DNA from 2 places in the Streptomyces sp. NPDC046215 genome. Region 1 is predicted to be linked to the other one. Evidence: riboswitches for the same ligand, from Rfam matches in the RefSeq annotation. Region 1 holds a riboswitch; the other holds the start of a gene.
The links. Region 1 has a riboswitch for cobalamin ahead of ABZ951_RS11235 (CoA-acylating methylmalonate-semialdehyde dehydrogenase). Riboswitches for the same ligand answer to the same signal wherever they lie in the genome.
Positions count from the first base shown of each region.

Region 2: it holds a riboswitch for cobalamin, as region 1 does, so the genes downstream of both, ABZ951_RS08660 (iron ABC transporter permease) here and ABZ951_RS11235 (CoA-acylating methylmalonate-semialdehyde dehydrogenase) in region 1, are expected to answer to the same signal.

Region 1 is NZ_JBEYZW010000019.1:5,126-10,135, reverse strand. It holds gene ABZ951_RS11245 (enoyl-CoA hydratase/isomerase family protein) at 1-959, opposite strand, end outside; gene ABZ951_RS11240 (acyl-CoA dehydrogenase family protein) at 956-2,101, opposite strand; gene ABZ951_RS11235 (CoA-acylating methylmalonate-semialdehyde dehydrogenase) at 2,107-3,606, opposite strand; cobalamin riboswitch at 3,823-3,951, opposite strand; gene aceA (isocitrate lyase) at 4,402-5,010, shown strand, end outside.
Region 2 is NZ_JBEYZW010000013.1:106,945-111,954, forward strand. It holds gene ABZ951_RS08650 (DsrE family protein) at 48-416, opposite strand; gene ABZ951_RS08655 (FABP family protein) at 702-1,289, shown strand; cobalamin riboswitch at 1,278-1,414, shown strand; gene ABZ951_RS08660 (iron ABC transporter permease) at 1,534-2,625, shown strand; gene ABZ951_RS08665 (ABC transporter ATP-binding protein) at 2,628-3,401, shown strand; gene ABZ951_RS08670 (ABC transporter substrate-binding protein) at 3,411-4,439, shown strand; gene ABZ951_RS08675 (transcriptional repressor) at 4,459-4,908, shown strand; gene ABZ951_RS08680 (folate-binding protein) at 4,919-5,010, shown strand, end outside.

The DNA of each region.
Region 1 (5,010 bases):
TTCCGGTCCTTGTCGATCACCTGGGCGCGAATGCCCTCCACCAGGTCCGCGGAGGACAGGGCCGCGCACGAGAGGCGGTACTCCTGCTCCAGGACGAGCTCCAGCGAGCCGAGCTCCCGGGCGCCGCGCAGCGCCGCGAGGGTGACCTTGAGCGCGGTGGGCGACTTGGTGAGGATCGTCGCCGCGGCCTCCTTGGCGGCCGGCGCGTCCGCGTCCAGCAGCCGGTCCAGGATCTCCTCGACGGTGCCGGCCGCGTAGCAGTGGTCGATCCACTCGCGGTGGTCCGCGAGCCCGGCCGCCGGGGCCTTTGCGGCGTGCCGCGCCAGGACCTCGGGCACGGCCGTCCCGGCGAGGTCCGCCACGAGCGCGGGGAGCCGCTCCGCGGGGACGAAGTGGTCGGCGAGCCCGCACAGCAGGGCGTCACCGGCGCCCACCGCCGCGCCGGTGAGCGCCAGGTGCGTGCCCAGCTCGCCGGGCGCGCGGGAGAGCAGGTAGGTGCCGCCGACGTCCGGGACGAAGCCGATGCCGGTCTCGGGCATGGCGACCCGGGAGCGCTCGGTGACGATCCGCACGCTGCCGTGGGCGGAGATCCCGACGCCCCCGCCCATCACGATGCCGTCCATGACGGCCACGTACGGCTTGGGGTAGCGGGCGATCCGGGCGTTCATCCGGTACTCGTCGCGCCAGAACGCCGCCGAGGCCACGCCGCCGCCCGCGCGCGCGTCCTCGTGGATGGTGCGGATGTCGCCACCCGCGCACAGCCCGCGCTCCCCGGCACCGGTGATCACCACCGTCTCGACGGCGGGGTCGCGCTCCCAGGCGGTGAGGGCCTCCCCGACGCGGTGCACCATGGCGTGGTCGATGGCGTTGAGGGCCTTGGGCCGGTTGAGGGTGAGGTACCCGGCACGGCCCTCGGTGCGCACCAGGACGGAGTCCCCGCCGGGGTTCGCCGGGCTCATCGGGTGGCTCCGGTCAGTCCCCGGGCCACGATCAGTCGCATGATCTCGTTGGTTCCTTCCAGGATCTGGTGCACCCGAAGATCGCGGACGATCTTCTCGATGCCGTACTCGCTCAGGTAGCCGTAGCCGCCGTGCAGCTGCAGGGCGCGGTCCGCGACGGAGTAGCCGGTGTCGGTGGCGAACCGCTTGGCCATGGCGCACAGCTGGGGCGCCTGCGGGTCGCCGCGGTCCAGGGCCTCGGCCGCCTGCCGCACCAGGGCGCGCGCGGCGGTCAGTTCGGTCGCCATGTCGGCGAGGCGGAACTGCAGGGCCTGCGCGTCGAGGAGCGGGGAACCGAAGGCCTCCCGGTCGGCGAGGTAGGCGAGACTGCGCCGCAGGGCGTCCTGCCCGCCGCCCAGGGAGCAGGCGGCGATGCCGAGGCGGCCGCCGTTGAGGCCGCTCATGGCGATGCGGAAGCCCTCGCCCTCGGCCCCGAGCCGGCGGCTCGCCGGGACCCGGACGCCGTCGAGGATCACCTGCCGGGTGGGCTGGGCGTTCCAGCCCATCTTCTTCTCGTTGGCGCCGAAGGACAGGCCGGGGTCGTCCTTCTCGACGACGAACGCGGAGACGCCGCCCGGGCCGTCCTCGCCGGTGCGGGCCATCACGATGTACAGGTGCGAGGCGCCGGCGCCGGAGATGAACTGCTTCACGCCCGTCAGGACGTAGGAGTCCCCGTCGCGCTCGGCCCGGGTGCGCAGGGCGGCGGCGTCGGAGCCGGCGCTCGCCTCGGTGAGGCAGTAGCTGCCCAGGGCGTCCATCGAGCACAGGGCGGACAGCCAGCGGGCGCGCTGGGAGGCGTCGCCGTAGCGGTCGATCATCCAGCCGACCATGTTGTGGATGGAGAGGTAGCCGGCGATGGAGGGGCAGCCGGTGGCCAGCGCCTCGAAGATCAGGACGCCGTCGGCCCGGGTGAGGCCGGCGCCGCCCTCCTCCTCCCGCACGTACACGCCGCCGAGGCCGAGGCCGGCGGCCTTGCGCAGCACGTCGACGGGGAAGTGCTTGTCCCGGTCCCAGTCGACGGCGTGCGGGGCGAGGTGCTCGTGGGTGAAGTCCAGCGTCGTCTCGACGATCGCGAGCTGGTCCTCGGTGAGGGTCGTGGTCATCGCCGTCAGCCCATCGTCGGGATGGTGAAGCTCGCGCCCTCCTTGACCCCGGAGGGCCAGCGCGAGGTGACGGTCTTGGTGCGGGTGTAGAAGCGGATCGAGTCCGGGCCGTGCTGGTTGAGGTCGCCGAAACCGGACCGCTTCCAGCCACCGAAGGTGTGGTAGGCGACCGGCACCGGGATCGGTACGTTGACCCCGATCATCCCGGTGTCCACCCGGCGGGTGAAGTCACGGGCGGTGTCGCCGTCCCGGGTGAAGATCGCCACGCCGTTGCCGAAGGGGTGCTCGGAGGGCAGCCGCAGCGCCTCCTCGTAGTCCGCGGCGCGGACCACCGACAGGACCGGGCCGAAGATCTCCTCCTGGTAGATCCGCATGTCCGGGGTGACCTTGTCGAACAGCGAGGCACCGGCGAAGAAGCCGTTCTCGTGCCCGGCGAGGGTGAAGTCGCGCCCGTCCACGACGAGCTCGGCACCCTCCTCGACGCCGAGGTCCACATAGCCGCGGACCCGGTCGACGGCGTCGCGGCCGACCAGCGGGCCGAAGTCGGCCTGCGGGTCGTCGGAGCGGCCGATGCGCAGGGCCGCGATGCGCTCCTTGAGCCGGGCGACCAGCGCGTCGGCGGTCTCCTCGCCCACCGGCACGGCCACCGAGATCGCCATGCAGCGCTCGCCCGCCGAGCCGTAGCCCGCGCCGATCAGCGCGTCGGCGGCCAGGTCGAGGTCCGCGTCCGGCATCACGATCATGTGGTTCTTCGCCCCGCCGAAGCACTGCGCGCGCTTGCCGTGCGCGGCGGCGGTGGCGTAGATGTGCGCGGCGATCGGGGTCGACCCGACGAAGCCGAGGGCCTGCACCCGCGGGTCCTCCAGCAGGGTGTCCACCGACTCCTTGCCGCCGTTGACGACGTTGAGGACGCCCGGCGGCAGACCCGCCTCCAGGAACAGCTCGGCCAGGCGCAGCGGCACGGAGGGGTCACGCTCGGACGGCTTGAGGATGAAGGAATTGCCGCAGGCTATCGCGGGTGCGGCCTTCCACAGCGGGATCATCGCCGGGAAGTTGAACGGCGTGATGCCCGCGGTGACGCCGATCGGGCGGCGCAGGGAGTGGACGTCGATGCCGCTGCCGGCGTTGTCGGTGAACTCGCCCTTGAGCAGGTGGGGGATGCCCGCCGCGAACTCCACCACGTCCAGGCCGCGCTGGATGTCGCCCTTCGCGTCGGCGACGGTCTTGCCGTGCTCGGCGGACAGCAGCCGGGCCAGCGAGTCCATCTCGCCCTCGACGAGCCGCAGGAAGCGCAGCAGGACCCGGGCCCGGCGCTGCGGGTTCCACTCGCCCCACTCGCGCTGGGCCGCCGCCGCGTCGGCGATGGCCGCCTCGGTGTCGGCCCGGTTCGCCAGCGGGACCCGGGCCTGCACGGCGCCGGTGTTGGGGTCGTACACATCGCCGTAGGCCCCCGAGGTGCCCGGGGTGTGCTTGCCGCCGATGAAATGGGTGAGTTCACGGACCATGGGAAAGCCTGCTCTCGTCAGGGTGGGACCCGGGGATGGGGCGCGCGAAGGCCGCCGCAGGAACGGGGAGGACGCGAGGCGACGGGGCGTCAGGGAGCGGGTGGTGCCGCTCGCCGGGCCGGACCGCCGGGGCGGGGGCCGCGGGGCGGGACGTGACGAACCGGTGCCATGCGTGTCTGCTCCATCCTCGTGGAAAACACGGACCATCCCGCGGTCGGTGACCTGGCTCCCGGGGCGCCGCGCACCGCCCGCCGCACCGGCATGCCGCTCGTCGGTGGGTGGCTGCCGGCGGCAGGACTCCCCGGTCACAGTGGCGGGACCGCGCCGGATTCGCACCGGCTTCCCCGCACCGCGGGCCTTCCCCCCGAACATATAGTTGGACGTCCTAGTAAGTCCAGGTCTCCCGGCCACGGGTTGTCGGCGGCACCCCGGCGAGCCCCCTCCGCCCCGCCCCGGGCATGGCGGAAACCAGCCTTTGTGCCGTTGGCAAAGTTGGCAAAAGGCGCCGCGTGGATGAGCGGAAATTGGCAGAGATCCATGCTTGATGGCACTCAGTGCCACTGTCACAGTCGTAGTGCGGCCCACCGGACCCGGTCGGCCGAGGCCGGACACCGGACGCGATCTCAGCCCTGACGTCGCCGCCCCGGACCGTCCGGCCGCACCACCGGTCACCCCGCCCCACCCCTCGCGCACCGGCGAGCGGCACGGCGGGCCACGCACCACAGGGGAGCCACTTCCCCTTCGCACTCTTGACAGACGCTCAAAGCCGATTCGACGCGACACCGGGAGACGGTCATGGCGCAGACAGGGACGACAGCCGACGAACTGGCACGGCGGTGGGCGACCGACCCGCGCTGGCAGGGCACACAGCGCACCTACGGCGCCGAGGACGTGATCCGGCTGTCGGGCAGCGTGCGCGAGGAGCACACGCTCGCCCGGCGCGGCGCCGAACGCCTGTGGCGGCAGCTGCGGGAGAACGACTACATCCACGCCCTCGGCGCGCTCACCGGCGGACAGGCCGTCCAGATGGTCAAGGCCGGCCTCCAGGCGATCTACCTCTCCGGCTGGCAGGTCGCCGCGGACGCCAACCAGGCCGGGCACACCTACCCCGACCAGAGCCTCTACCCCGTCAACTCGGTGCCCACCGTGGTCCGCCGCATCAACAACGCCCTGCTGCGCGCCGACCAGATAGCCACCGCCGAGGGCACCGGGGACACCACCGACTGGCTCGCGCCGATCGTCGCCGACGCCGAAGCCGGCTTCGGCGGCCCGCTCAACGCCTTCGAGCTCACCAAGGCGATGATCGCCGCGGGCGCCGCCGGCATCCACTACGAGGACCAGCTCGCCTCCGAGAAGAAGTGCGGCCACCTCGGCGGCAAGGTCCTCGTCCCCACCTCGCAGCAC
Region 2 (5,010 bases), on a different contig from region 1:
GACGGGCTGGTTTCCGGGGGCACCCCCAGGACTCACCGGAAAGGCCCTCAGTACACCAGCGCCTGCACGCCCTCGCCCATGATCTCGCTGACGAAGACCTGTGCCCCGGCGATGCGCGCACCCTCGATGAGGTCCTTCTCCTCGATCTCCCGGCGCGCGGCGCACTGCGTGCACACCGTGATCATCCCGCCGCCCAGCCGGATGCCCTCGATGAGGTCGGGCAGCGGCGCCGCGTGCGGCAGCTCGAACTCCGCCGCCCGGCCCGGCAGCGCGAACCACGACGACTCCCCCGTCAGCCACAGCGACACCTCGACGCCGCTGGCGACGGCCACGGCCGCCACCGTGAACGCCTGGGAGCACCGCTCGGGCGCGTCCGCCCCCGCCGTCACCTTGATCACGAGCTTCTTGTACGCCATGCGATCACTGTAGGGCCCGGCCCCGGATCGCGGCCGGGCAGCACGATCGACCTCACAGCGCCGCCCCGGACACCTCCGACTAGACTCGGGACCGGTCCGTAACACCCTCACTCCGACCGAGGAGCGCGCTCGTGCTTGAGGCAGTCTTCACCACCCTGTTGGTCCTGGTCGTCGTCGGCGTTCTCGCCTTCTCCGCACTGACCTGGAAGAAGCTGTACCAGGGCCAGCGCTGACCCGGTCGCCGTCCGCAACCCCCCGCCTCCCACAGATCGCCTGAGCCCCCTCATGATCGAGATTCCGTCCGACCTCCACCCGGACCTCGTGCCCCTCGTCTTCCTCCTCGGCAAGTGGGAGGGCGCGGGCGTCGCCGACTTCCCCGGCGCCGAGAAGTGCAACTTCGGGCAGGAAGTCACCTTCACCCACGACGGCCGTGACTTCCTGGAGTACACCTCGCACAGCTGGGTGCTCGACGCCGAGGGCAAGATGGGCCGCCCCCTGGAGAGCGAGACGGGCTACTGGCGGATCGACAAGGACCGCAAGGTCCACGTCGTCATGGTCCGCGACCAGGGTGTCGCCGAGGTCTGGTACGGCGAGCTGGCCGACAAGAAGCCGCAGATCGACCTGGCCACGGACGCCGTCGCGCGCACCGAGGCCGCCGACCCCTACTCGGGCGGCAAGCGCCTGTACGGGTACGTCAAGGGCGATCTGATGTGGGTCGGCGAGAAGGCCACCCCCGAGGTGCCGCTGCGCCCGTACATGTCGGCACACCTGAAGAAGATCGCCGATCTCCAGGAGTGGGCCGCCAACCTGCCCGACGACATGCCGGACGGCGTCGCGTTCTTCAACCAGGACGGCACGCCCTACACCGGCTGACGCTCCCGTCACACCCGCAGCGTCCCGTGGGGGAAGTCCGGTCGAAATCCGGCGCTGACCCGCAACGGTAGGCGGAAGTACCTCTTCCGCGAGCCCGATCACCCACGGTGACGCAGACCCCGCACAACTCGCCGTGGACTGCGAGGGGACTCCCGGACGCAAGCGCTCCGCGGGCCGCTCCTTGGACGTATGACGTACGACGTACGCGTACGGGCCACGGCCCGAGGCGAAGGCGTACCCGTCCGTGGCGATCACCTCCCAGGCAGGCGTTTCCCGGCGAACCGGCGGGCCCCCGCCACCCCGGCGGCTGCCGGTGCCGCCCCTCGTCATCACCCTCGCCGCGGCCCTGGTGATCTCCGTGATCTGCGGGGTCGGCCTCGGCGCCGCGGGGGTGGGCTGGGGCGCGACCGTGCGCTACCTGCGGGCGGGCCTGACCGGGGCGACGCTGGCGCCCGACGAGGTCGCCGCGTACACCATCGTCTGGGAGCTGCGCTTCCCGCGGGCCCTGCTGGCCGCCGTCGTCGGCGCGGGCCTCTCCGCGATCGGCGTGGCCGTGCAGGCCATGGTCCGCAACGCCCTCGCCGACCCCTTCGTCCTCGGGATCTCCTCCGGCGCCGCCGTCGGCGCCAACGCCGTGCTGCTCTTCGGCGCGCTCGGCTCGCTGGGCATCTGGGCGCTGTCGGGGGCCGCGTTCGTCTCGGCGCTCGCCGCGATGCTGCTCGTCTACGCGGCCGCCCGCACCCCGCACGGCCTGACGCCGCTGCGGCTCGTGCTGACGGGCTCGGCCATGTACTACGGCTTCTCGGCGATCACCACGCTGATGGTCTTCAGCGCCGACCGGGGCGAGTCCGCCCGCTCGGCCATGATGTGGCTCCTCGGCAGCCTGGGCGGCGCCACCTGGTCCTCCGTGCCCATCGCCGCGGGCGCCGTGGCGGCCGGGCTCGGTTACCTGCTGTGGTCGGCGCGCAGCCTCAACGCGCTGGCCATGGGCGACGAGACGGCCGCGGCCCTGGGGGTGGACGCCGACCGGCTGCGCCGCAAGCTGTTCGTCGTCGCGGCCGCGGTCACCGGCGCCGTCGTCGCCGTCAGCGGCGCCATCGGCTTCGTGGGCCTGATGGTCCCGCACGTCACCCGCATGCTCGTCGGCGCCGACCACCGCCGGGTGCTGGCCGTGGCACCGCTGCTGGGCGCCGTGCTGCTGGTCTGGGTCGACATCGTCTCCCGGCTGCTGCTGGCCCCCGTCGAACTGCCCGTCGGCGTCATCACCGCGCTGATCGGCGTGCCGTGCTTCGTGGTGCTCATGCGCCGCCGGGGCTATGTCTTCGGAGGGGCGTGACCATGCGGGTCGACATCGAGGACCTGGCGGTCGACGTCGCCGGCACCCGGCTCGTGGAGAACATCGCCCTGCGGGCCGACAGCGGGCGCTTCGTCGGCCTGGTCGGACCCAACGGCAGCGGCAAGTCCACCTTGCTGCGCTGCGTCTACCGGGCCCTGCGGCCGGCCACCGGCACCGTGCGGGTGGACGGCGACGACCTGCACGCGCTCGGCGCCCGCGAGGGGGCCCGCAGGCTGGCCGCGCTGCCGCAGGAGTCGACGAGCGAGTTCGACTTCACGGCGGCCGAGGTCGTCGCGATGGGGCGGCTGCCGCACCAGAGCGCGGCCGGCCGGGTCACCGCCCTGGACACCGAGGTCTGCGCGAGGGCCCTCTCCCAGGTGGGCGCGGACCACCTCGCCGACCGGAGCTTCCCGACCCTGTCGGGCGGCGAGAAGCAGCGCGTGCTGATCGCCCGCGCCCTGGCGCAGCAGCCGAAGGTGCTGGTCCTGGACGAGCCGACGAACCACCTGGACATCGCCCAGCAGCTGGAGGTCCTGTCCCTGGTGCGCGGCGCGGGCCTCACGGTGCTGGCCGCGCTGCACGACCTGAACCTCGCCGCCACCCACTGCGACGTCCTCTACGTCATCTCGGGCGGCCGCATCGTGGCGTCCGGCCCGCCGGACACCGTCCTGACCGCCGGGCTGCTCGCCGACGTCTTCGGCGTACGGGCCTTCCGGGTGCCGCACCCGGAATCCGGCACCCCGCACCTGCTCTTCGACCGCCTCCCCGCTTCCTAAGGACCCGCCATGGCCGCCCGTGCCGTCCGTACCGCCCTCGCCTGCCTGACCGCCCTGGCCCTCGCCGGCTGCGGGGCGAAGGTCGCGGAGACCGACCAGACCGACAAGACCGACGCCAAGGCGACGGGCCACTACCCCGTGACCGTCGAGAACTGCGGGGTGAAGACGACGTTCGACAAGGCCCCGCAGCGGGTGGTGACCAACGACGTCGGCATCGCCGAGATCATGTTCGCGCTGGGCCTGGAAGACCACATGGCCGGATACGTGGCGCCGGATTACAAGGGCGACCGCGAGTCGGTGCCGTGGAAGGACGGCTACCAGAAGGTGAAGTGGCTGTCCAAGAAGGAGATCACCAAGGAGATCGTCCTCGACGCGAAGGCCGACCTCGTCTTCGCGGGCTGGAACTACGGCTTCGGCGAGGGCAACAACTTCACCCCCGACAGCCTCAAGAAGCTCGGCATCGGCTCGTACCTCCTGACCGAGTCGTGCCGCAACAACGGCAGCGCCAAGTCCCGCGGGGTGATGCCGCCGCTGGAGGCGCTCTACACCGACCTGGCGACGCTCGGGAAGGTCTTCGACGTCGAGGACCGGGCGGCAAAGCTCGTCGCCGGGTTCAAGAAGCAGGTCGCCGACGCGCAGGCGCGCATCCCCGCCGACGGGAAGAAGCCCAGCGTGTTCCTCTACGACGACGGCCGCGACAAGCCGCTGACGTCCGGGGTGTACGCCGGGCCGCACGACATCATCACCAAGGCCGGCGGCGACCACGTGATGAAGGACCTCAAGGACTCCTGGACGTCGGTCAGCTGGGAGACCGTCGTCGAGCGCGACCCGGACGTCATCGTGATCAACAACTACGGGGACGTGACCGCGGAGCAGAAGAAGGCGTTCCTGAAGTCCTACGGGCCGCTCGCGAACGTCTCCGCCGTCAAGAACGACCGCATCTTCGTCCTCGACTACGTCGACCTCGTGGAGAGCCCCCGCAACCCAGCGGCCATCGCCGCCCTGGCCGACTACCTGAAAGGGGTCCGCACCGGCTGAGGCTGCCTAGACTGGGGGCGTGGTGGACTCCGACTGGCAGAGCAATCTCCGAAAGCGCGGCTACCGGCTGACCCCTCAGCGCCAGCTCGTCCTGGAAGCGGTGGACCGGCTGGAGCACGCGACGCCCGACTCCATCCTCACCGAGGTGCGGCGCACCGCGGGCGGGGTCAACATCTCCACGGTCTACCGGACCCTGGAGCTGCTGGAGGAGCTGGGCCTGGTCAGCCACGCCCACCTCGGGCACGGCGCTCCCACGTACCACCTCGCCGACCGGCACCACCACATACACCTCGTCTGCCGGGACTGCACCGACGTCATCGAAGCCGATCTGTCGGTCGCCGAGCCGTTCACGGACCAGCTGCGGCGGACCTTCGGTTTCGAGACGGACATGAAGCACTTCGCGATCTTCGGGCAGTGCGGGAAGTGCTCCGCGAAGCGCCCTTCCGGGGAGCCGGCGCACGGGTCGTAGGCTGGTGCGCATGCCGCGCGAATCGAAAGCCAGCCCGCTGTTGTCGCTGCCCGGTGCCGTCGCCGCCGAGAGCCCCGACGAAGGTGTCGCCGCACACTACGG